2 regions of the Nonomuraea africana genome follow, and region 1 is predicted to be linked to the other one. Evidence: riboswitches for the same ligand, from Rfam matches in the RefSeq annotation. Region 1 holds a riboswitch; the other holds the start of a gene.

Region 1 (4,041 bases):
CTGTTCAGCGAGGGGCTGCTGACCCGTGAGGAGCTGGCCGAGGCCCTGCGCAGGACCGTGCTCGACTCGGCCCTGCTGCTGTTCGGGCTCGACAACACGCGGCCCAAGTTCCGGCCGAGCGAGCGCCACTGGCTGGGCCCGCACTGGCACTTCGAGGTCGACGAGCTGATCGAGGAGTGCGGGCGCAGGACGGCGGAGCTCGATCAGGTCTGGCCGTCGGACGAGCTCGACACCGCCCCCGTGATGCCGGTCCCCCGGCTGCCCGGCGAGCGGGTCTCGCTCACCGACCGTCAGTGGGAGGTCCTCGTGCACGCCGACGGCGCCGCCACGCCGCTCGAACTGGCCAGGCGGCTCGACCGGACGGCGTTCACCGTCCTGCTGGCCGTGCGGGAGCTGGCGGCGGCCGATCTACTGGTCAAGCCGCGGCGCACCGCCGCGCTGCCCAGGCGCGTCTCCAAGCCGCCCGGCACCGAGGTGCGCCACCAGCCCGCCGACCTCAGCCTGCTGCTGCGGCTGAAGGCCGGGCTTGAAGGGCTGTGACCGCGTCCATGATCTCTCCCCACAGCGGGCGCGGCAGGTCGTGCCCCATGCCGGGATAGGTGAGCAGCGTGGCGCCGGGGATGGCGGCGGCGGTGGCCCTGCCACCGGAGATCTGCACCAGCGGGTCGGCCTCGCCATGGATCACCAGGGCGGGCAGGTCCAGCCCGCCCAGCCTCTCGGTACGGTCACCGGAGGCGAGGATCGCGGCGAGCTGGCGGGTGGTCCCCGCGGGGTCGTAGGAGCGGTCGTAGGCCAGGCCCGCGACCTTCGCGACGCGCTCGCGGTCCATCTCGTAGCCGGGCGAGCCGATCACCGCCCAGATCTCCAGCGCCCGCTCGACGGCGGTCGCCCTGTCGGGCGCGGGCGGCGAGAACAGCGCGGCCATGGCCTCGGGCGTGGGCGGGCCCGCCTCCGGGCTGGGCGTGGACATGATCGAGGTGAGCGTGAGCACCCTGCCGGGATGGCCGATGGCGAGCGCCTGGGCGATCATGCCGCCCATCGAGACGCCCAGCACGTGGGCGGCCTGCCAGCCGAGCGCGTCCATGAGGCCGGCCGCGTCGTCCGCCATGTCGCTCAGCAGGTACGGCGCGGCCGCGCCTGGAGCGGGCTCGGGCACCCCCGCGTCGGTGAGATGGGTGGAGAGCCCCACGTCGCGGTTGTCGTACCTGACGACCTGGTTCCCCCTGGACGCCAAAAGCTCGCAGAACTCCTCGTCCCAGTGGACGAGCTGCGAGCCGAGCCCCATGATCAGCAGGAGCGGGCGGTCACCAGGGGTGCCGAAGGTGTCGTAGGCGATCTCGATGCCGTTGCTCTTCGCCATGAGCGTCATGCGGAACAGAATGACATTCTGTTCCGCATGACGGCAAGGCTGTCCGGCGGCGGTCCTAGCGGCGGACGGCCTTGCGGATCCGGCCGCGGCTCAGGAAGCCGGCGCCGCCCACGACCGCGAGGCCGCCGACGAGGGCGAGCGCGGTGCCGGTGTGGGAGGTGTCGGTCTCGGCCGCGGCGGCGGCGACGTTGGCGTCCAGCGTGGCGGGCGCGGCGGCCACGGCCTTCTCGGCCGCCTTGGCCTCCTCGGCCTTCTTCGCCGCCGCGACCTTCAGCGCGGCGACCTTCTCGGCCTCGGCCTTCTTCTTGGCCTCCGCGGCCTTCTCGGCCTCGGCCTTCTTGGCCGCGACGGCGACCATGTCCACGGGGGGCTTGGCCGGGTTGGTGTCCTTGCGGCCCCACGCGCCGGTGGAGAAGGCGACGGGGTGGTTCTTCTTGCCCACGCCGTTGCCCCACTTGGTGATGACGTACTGGACCTTGATGTGGCCGGCGCCGCCGTTGCCGTCCACGCCCAGCGTGCTGGAGTTGAACGTGCCGCCGGTCAGGTCGGCGAAGGTCTTGGCGTCGAGATCGAGCATGATGCCGTTGTTCGAGGGGTTGCCGGGACCGCGGTCACCGATGAAGAACGGGGCCTTCTTGCCCTTGTAGATGACGTAGCCCTCGGTCATGAGGGGCCAGCTCGGGCTGGCGGCCAGGCCCTTGCGCATCGAGATGCCACTGGCGGGCAGACCGGTGTCACCGGCGCGGCCGGAGGCGTCGTCCCAGTAGTAGGAGGCGGTGGTGGATCCCTTGAGGAGGGTCCGCTGCTCGGTGGCCTGGCTGATGTCGGGAGCGGTGGGCTCGGCGAAAGCGGCGGTGGCGCCGGCGCCGACGGTCAGGGCGGTGGTGACGAGCAGGGCGGAAACGCGCATGCCGAAGCGGGCGGTCATGAAAGTCCTTTGGTTGAGGCAATGGGAATGCCGCGCTCAAAGAGAGATCAGGCAAAGGCGTAGCCGGGCACAGGCCGAACGGACGCTACGCGGAGCGCGGAAAAGGGGGGAAGTGAAAGGGGGGCCGCTCTAGCAGGCGGCAGGCGTTATCGCGAAGGGGGCGTGGCGGTAGTGCATGGGGGTCTGGTCCTCTCCATCTCGCCTACCGGGTTAGCTGACGGGTTCGGGCGTGGAGATGCCCTACCGGCCCGTGGGCCGGATTCACCCCAATGAGATGGGTCCCCGGTTCCCGCACTGCGGGATTCGGCGCCAGCCGGCCTGCCTTCCTGGTGAAGGGCAAGGTCACCAGCTGGTAACGCAATGGACTCTAGGGGCAAAACACCCCAAAGGCAAAAGCAAACCCATGAATTGGGTAGAAGATCTACCCTTTATCGTCATGATTCGACAGGGTTGCTGTCGCCCGAAACCCCTGGGAAACCATGGAATGCGCGCATTCTGATCATTAATACGATCTAGCAAGGAAAATCATGAAATTCCTTGGCGAACGGCAGCCTGTTGCGCCCGCCGTACGGGGGGAACGGGGTGCGCGAGGTCACACTTCGGGGCGCTTTTCGGCCGCCCGCGCGCCATCGCCGGGTTGACCCTCGCTCGGCCCAGCGGGAGGTAAAGGACTCACTCCGGCGGCAGGTAAAGGGAGCACCTCATGCCGCCCCTGCCGTGGTCGGCCACTCGTCTCGCGACCCTCCAGCCGATGGGCGAGGGTCCGGCGAGATCCGGGGAGGGTACGGCAAGCCGTACCCTCCCCTGGAGACCAGGCGTCAGCCGCCGCTCTTACGACGGAAGGTCCGCTTGTTCGAAGCGGGACCGTGGGCGCCATGGATCTTCGACGGATCCTTCCCCCTGCCGCCCGCGACCGAGTCGGCGTGCTGGTTGTTCTTGCGCTCCAGCGCCTCGCGGAACTTCCGCTTCAGCTCATCCTCGGGGGCCTCGGTGGGCTCGGGTTCCGCAGGTGTTTCAGCCATCAGGACCTCCTGGTCTTGGGGACAGAGACAGCTTCGCACGACCGCGCGCACGCCGCGAAACCGGCTCGTCCCATGAGAACCTCGCCGAGGCCGGACCGACGGCCCCGGTCCCGCGCTCCGAGGGGTCAGCAGCCGACCACGGCCACCGGACAGCGCGCGTGGCGCAGCAGCGTGTGAGAGGCGGGCGTGGACAGTCCGACGAGCCCGCCGTGCGCGCCGACCACCACCATGGCGGCCCGCTCGGACGCCTCGACGAGCAACCTCTCGCGATCGCGCTCGTGATGCGTGTCCTGGATCACCAGGACGTCGGGGAAGGCCTCCTTCCACCCGCCGAGGACCTCGGCCATCAGGCGGCGTTCCTCCCGCGAGAGGTCCTCGTGCGGGCGCGGCCTGGGGTGCGACCAGGGATGCACGGCTCTGAGCGGAGTCTCGCGGAGCGCGGCCTCCTCGAAGGCGAAGGCCAGGACGCGGTCCTGCCCCTTCGCGCCGGTGATCTCTACGACGACCTCGCCGTGGGCGGAGGGTTCGCGGACCACGACGGTCGGGCACGGCGGCCGGGCCGTCAGCGCGCGGCTGGTGGAGCCCATGAGCAGCGAGGCGAACTCGCCGGCGCCCCCGCTTCCCAGGACCAGCAGCTGGGCGTCTGCCGCGCGTTCGGCGAGCGCCTCCTCCGGCCTGCCGTCCAGGATCTCCGTGGTGACCTCGAGCCCGTCGTACCGCGC
Region 2 (4,041 bases), 4.0 Mb from region 1:
GTCGCTCGAGCGGCTCTACAAGGACGGCAGGGTCCGCGCGATCGGTGTGTCGAACTTCACCATCCCCACCCTCGAGCGGCTCATGAACGAGTGCGAGATCGTGCCCTCGATCAACCAGATCGAGCTGCACCCGCAGTTCCAGCAGAAGGAGCTGCGCGCCTTCCACGAGGCCAACGGCATCCTGACCGAGGCGTGGAGCCCACTGGGCCAGGGCAAGGGCCTGCTCGACGATCCCGGGCTGGTCAAGCTCGGCATGAAGCACGCCAAGACGCCCGCCCAGATCGTGCTGCGCTGGCACATCCAGCTCGGCAACGTGGTGATCCCCAAGTCGGCGACGCCCGAGCGGATCAGGGAGAACATCGATGTGTTCGATTTCACACTCGACGCCGAGGACATGGCCGCGATCGGCGCGATGAGCACCGGCAGGCGCATCGGTCCCGACCCTGCCACCTTCGACTGGATGGGCTGAGGGCTCCGCTCCCGGGACGGCTCGCGCCCGCCCGGCGTGCGCCGTCCCGCGATCCTTCATGATTGATCGATGAAGGAGGACTCTCATGGCTGATCTGGCTTGGGGAATCGCGGCGACCGGTGGGATCGCCAGGACGGTCGGCGCGGTGATCGCCGCCGAGCCCGGGATGCGGGTGGCCGCGGTCGGCTCGCGCGATCTGGGCAGGGCGACGGAGCTGGCCGCGACCCTGGGCGCGGACTCGGCCTACGGCTCCTACGCCGACCTGTGCGCCGATCCGGCGGTGGACGTGGTCTACGTGGCCACCCCGCACGCCCAGCACCTGGAGGTGGCCGAGGCGGCGATCGCGGCGGGCAAGGCGGTGCTGTGCGAGAAGCCGCTGGCCGCCTCGCTGGCCGACGCGGAGCGCATGGTGAAGCTGGCCAGGCAGGCCGGCGTGTTCCTGATGGAAGCGATGTGGATGCGGTTCAACCCCCTGATCAGGGGGCTGCTGACCGAGGAGCGGTTCGGCGCGCTGCGCTCGGTCCAGGCGTCGTTCGGGTTCGTCCTGCCGTACGAGGAGAAGCACCGCCTCTGGAACCCTGCGCTGGGCGGCGGGGTCCTGCTCGACCTGGGCATCTATCCGTTCGGGCTGGCGCATCTGCTGCTCGGCGAGCCGGCTGAGACGCATCTCACAGGATCGCTCGGTCCCTCTGGTGTCGACGCCGAGGTGGGGGCGCTGCTGACCTACGAGGGCGGGGCTCGCGCGCTGCTCGACACCTCGTTGATCAGTCCGCTGGCCAACACCGCGACCGTGGTGGGCACGGGGCTGCGCGCCGACATCGCCGCGCCGTTCTGGGCGCCGCAGCGCGTCACGCTGTCGGGTCCCGGCTTCGAGACCGAGGAACGCGTTCTTGACCCTTCGTCGAACGGCTACGCGGGCGAGATCCGCGAGGTGCGCGAGGCGCTGCGGGAGGGCAGGACGGAGAGCGCGATCATGCCGCTGGACGAGAGCCTGGCGATGATGCGGATGCTGGAGGAGGCGCGGGTCAGGCTGGGTGCTCGCTGAGCGCCTCGAGGTTCGCGCGGGCCCGCGCGGCGGCCTCCTCGTGGCCCGAGCCGACCGCCATCAGGTAGTGGCCGCGGGCCCTCGTGCGGTCGCCGGCCCGGTCCTCCAGGAGTCCCAGGTTGAACATCGCCCGGGGCGCGGCCTCGGCGTGGCCACTTTCCACGGCCTTTGCGTACCAGTGACGTGCCGCCTCGGCGTTGCCGCAGCCCTCTTCCAGGACGCCCAGATTGAACATCGCCCGGGGGGTGCCGGCCCTGCCGTACCAGTGGCGGGCCTCGTCGACACGGCCGTCCTCATCCTCGATGAGGGCGAGGTTGAAGGCCGCCCTGCGGGCGGCCTCCTGGTGCCCTGATTCGATCGCCAGGAGATACCATCTGCGTGCTTCGCGTGGACGGCGTCCGTCCTCCTGCAGGCCGTGGTTGAACAGGTCCTGGGGCGACATGACCTGACCGTAGATGATCGCGGGACCTTTATCAATTTGTATCCAACTTGCCTCATGTATTACCTTGGGGTCACTCGAGGCATAAACCCGGACTAACCGGACATTGCCTGACATTGCAGATCATCACAGGCCCCCTGCCTGTGACCGCTGAATCCGCACCATGCGGAACCGGGGACCCAATCCTTCTGGGGTGAATCGGCACACCGTGCCGTAGGGCAGCTTCACGTCCGAACCCGTCAGCTAACCCGGTAAGCGGCATGAAGCTAAGCAAGGAGAGTCCCCCTTTCATGGCCAAGCACCGTCGTAGCCGTGCCCCCAAGCTGTCCTACGCCCACGCCGCCCTCGGCGCAGCGGTGGTCGCAGGTTCGCTGGTTCCCACGCAGGCCGCCCAGGCCGACACCGCTCCCGCCCCCCAGGACAAGTCCCACGTGGCCGCAATGGCCGCACAGAAGACCGACGGCAAGCAGGCCGCCGTCAAGCAGCGCATCCCCGCCATGCCCACCGCCTCTGCCGTCCTCGCCGCGGCTAAGAAGCAGATCGGCATCAAGGAGAACGCCTCCGGCGGTGGCACCAAGTTCCAGGACTGGTACGTCAACTCCCCCCGCGCCAGGGAGACCGTCGCTCGTGACGGCGGCAGCCCCCGTGCCTACGCCAACGCCGCGTGGTGCGCGATGTTCGTCTCGTGGGTCGGCGAGATGACCGGCGCCCGTCCCCAGGTCGGATGGGACGCCTACACCGTGACCCACGCCAAGTGGTTCAAGGCCAACAAGCGCTGGGGCACCACCCCCAAGCCCGGCGCGGTCGTCTTCTTCTCGTGGAGCGGCGGCAAGAGCATCAGCTCCATCAACCACGTCGGGTTCGTCGAGAAGGACAACGGCAACGGCACGATCACCACGATCGAGGGCAACACCGGTAACGGTGCCGTCGAGCAGCGGGTGCGTCCGAAGTCGCAGGTCGTAGGGTACGGCTACCCGCAGTACTCGGGCGCGTAGTCCGCTCGCGACTCCCCTGCCCCGGCCGCCGGGGGCACCTCTCCAGCTGAGGGGCGTCCCCGGCGGCCGGGGTTTTGCCTGAGTCGGTAAGGGTGTTCCCGGCCGCTCCGGGATTGCATGACCTTGGCGAGCGAGACGGCCACGGATCATCGGGGCCGCACTGCCGCACCCCACTTCTCACCCCGGCGAACGCCTTGGGGATCTGCGGCCTGGGAACCTCCACCCCCGGCCGTCATCCGGGGCACCCCCTCTGACTCCCAGGAACCCCGCAGGCCTGATCCGTCAGCCGGGAAAGCGGAGGAACTCCGGCGGGACGGCGTCGGCCAGCCACACCCCGTTGGCGCTGACCCTGAACTCGTGTCCACCCGCGTGCATCTCCCCCGAGGCGACGACCAGCATCACCGGAGTCCCCCGGCGAGCGCCGACCCGCTCGGCCGTGGCGCGGTCGGCCGAGAGGTGGACGTACTGCCTCGACATCGGCAGCAACCCCGACGCCTTGATGGCCGCCAGGCTGCGGGGAGCGGTCCCGTGGTAAAGGATCGCGGGAGGCTCGACGGGCGGCAAACCGAGATCCACGGCGACCGAGTGACCCTGGCTCGCTCTGATCAGGTCGCCCGCGATGGCGTACCGCTGCTTGTCGTTGTCGGAGACCGCCCGGGAGAGCTCGTCCCTGGTGATGGGGAAGCCGTCCCTGGCCGCGGCGTCCAGCAACTCGTCGATCGGGACCCAGCCCTGCGCGTCGAGCGTGATCCCGATGGCGCCGGGGTCATGGCGCAGGTGTTTGGCGAGGTACTTCGAGATCCGCACGGTCCGGTCCGTCATGCGGGCATTGTTTCCTACCTCGCCGGCCGACGGGGAGTCCCGCGCCTCCCCGATCCGCACACCCCGAGCCGTCCCCCAACGGCACCGGTCCCTGGTGCCTCCCTTCGAACGCGGCCCCGACGGCAGGTGGCACCCGCCGCGGAGGGGTGAACCTCCTCCCGAGATGCGACCCCGCAGGCCGTACCTCATAGCTGGTGAGCACCTCCCGAGTGCGGGGCCATCCTGAGCCACCCACCATCCCCACCTACCGCCCGCGAACGACACCGGCCCG

What was found. A riboswitch is a leader RNA that binds a small molecule or an ion and turns the genes downstream of it on or off. The one in region 1 is predicted to bind cyclic di-AMP.
Region 2: linked by a shared signal. The riboswitch ahead of H4W81_RS08165 (CHAP domain-containing protein) and the one ahead of H4W81_RS47655 (hypothetical protein) in region 1 are both predicted to bind cyclic di-AMP.

Annotation. Positions count from the first base shown of each region.
Region 1 covers NZ_JADBEF010000001.1:5,792,112-5,796,152, forward strand. Annotated here, with positions in the region: gene H4W81_RS27460 (hypothetical protein) at 1-540, shown strand, start outside; gene H4W81_RS27465 (alpha/beta fold hydrolase) at 497-1,369, opposite strand; gene H4W81_RS47655 (hypothetical protein) at 1,425-2,297, opposite strand; cyclic di-AMP (ydaO/yuaA leader) riboswitch at 2,482-2,616, opposite strand; gene H4W81_RS27475 (DUF5302 domain-containing protein) at 3,116-3,319, opposite strand; gene H4W81_RS27480 (universal stress protein) at 3,445-4,041, opposite strand, start outside.
Region 2 covers NZ_JADBEF010000001.1:1,771,541-1,775,581, reverse strand. Annotated here, with positions in the region: gene H4W81_RS08180 (aldo/keto reductase) at 1-469, shown strand, start outside; gene H4W81_RS08175 (Gfo/Idh/MocA family protein) at 555-1,514, shown strand; gene H4W81_RS08170 (SEL1-like repeat protein) at 1,495-1,956, opposite strand; cyclic di-AMP (ydaO/yuaA leader) riboswitch at 2,092-2,226, shown strand; gene H4W81_RS08165 (CHAP domain-containing protein) at 2,244-2,948, shown strand; gene H4W81_RS08160 (RNA 2'-phosphotransferase) at 3,231-3,770, opposite strand.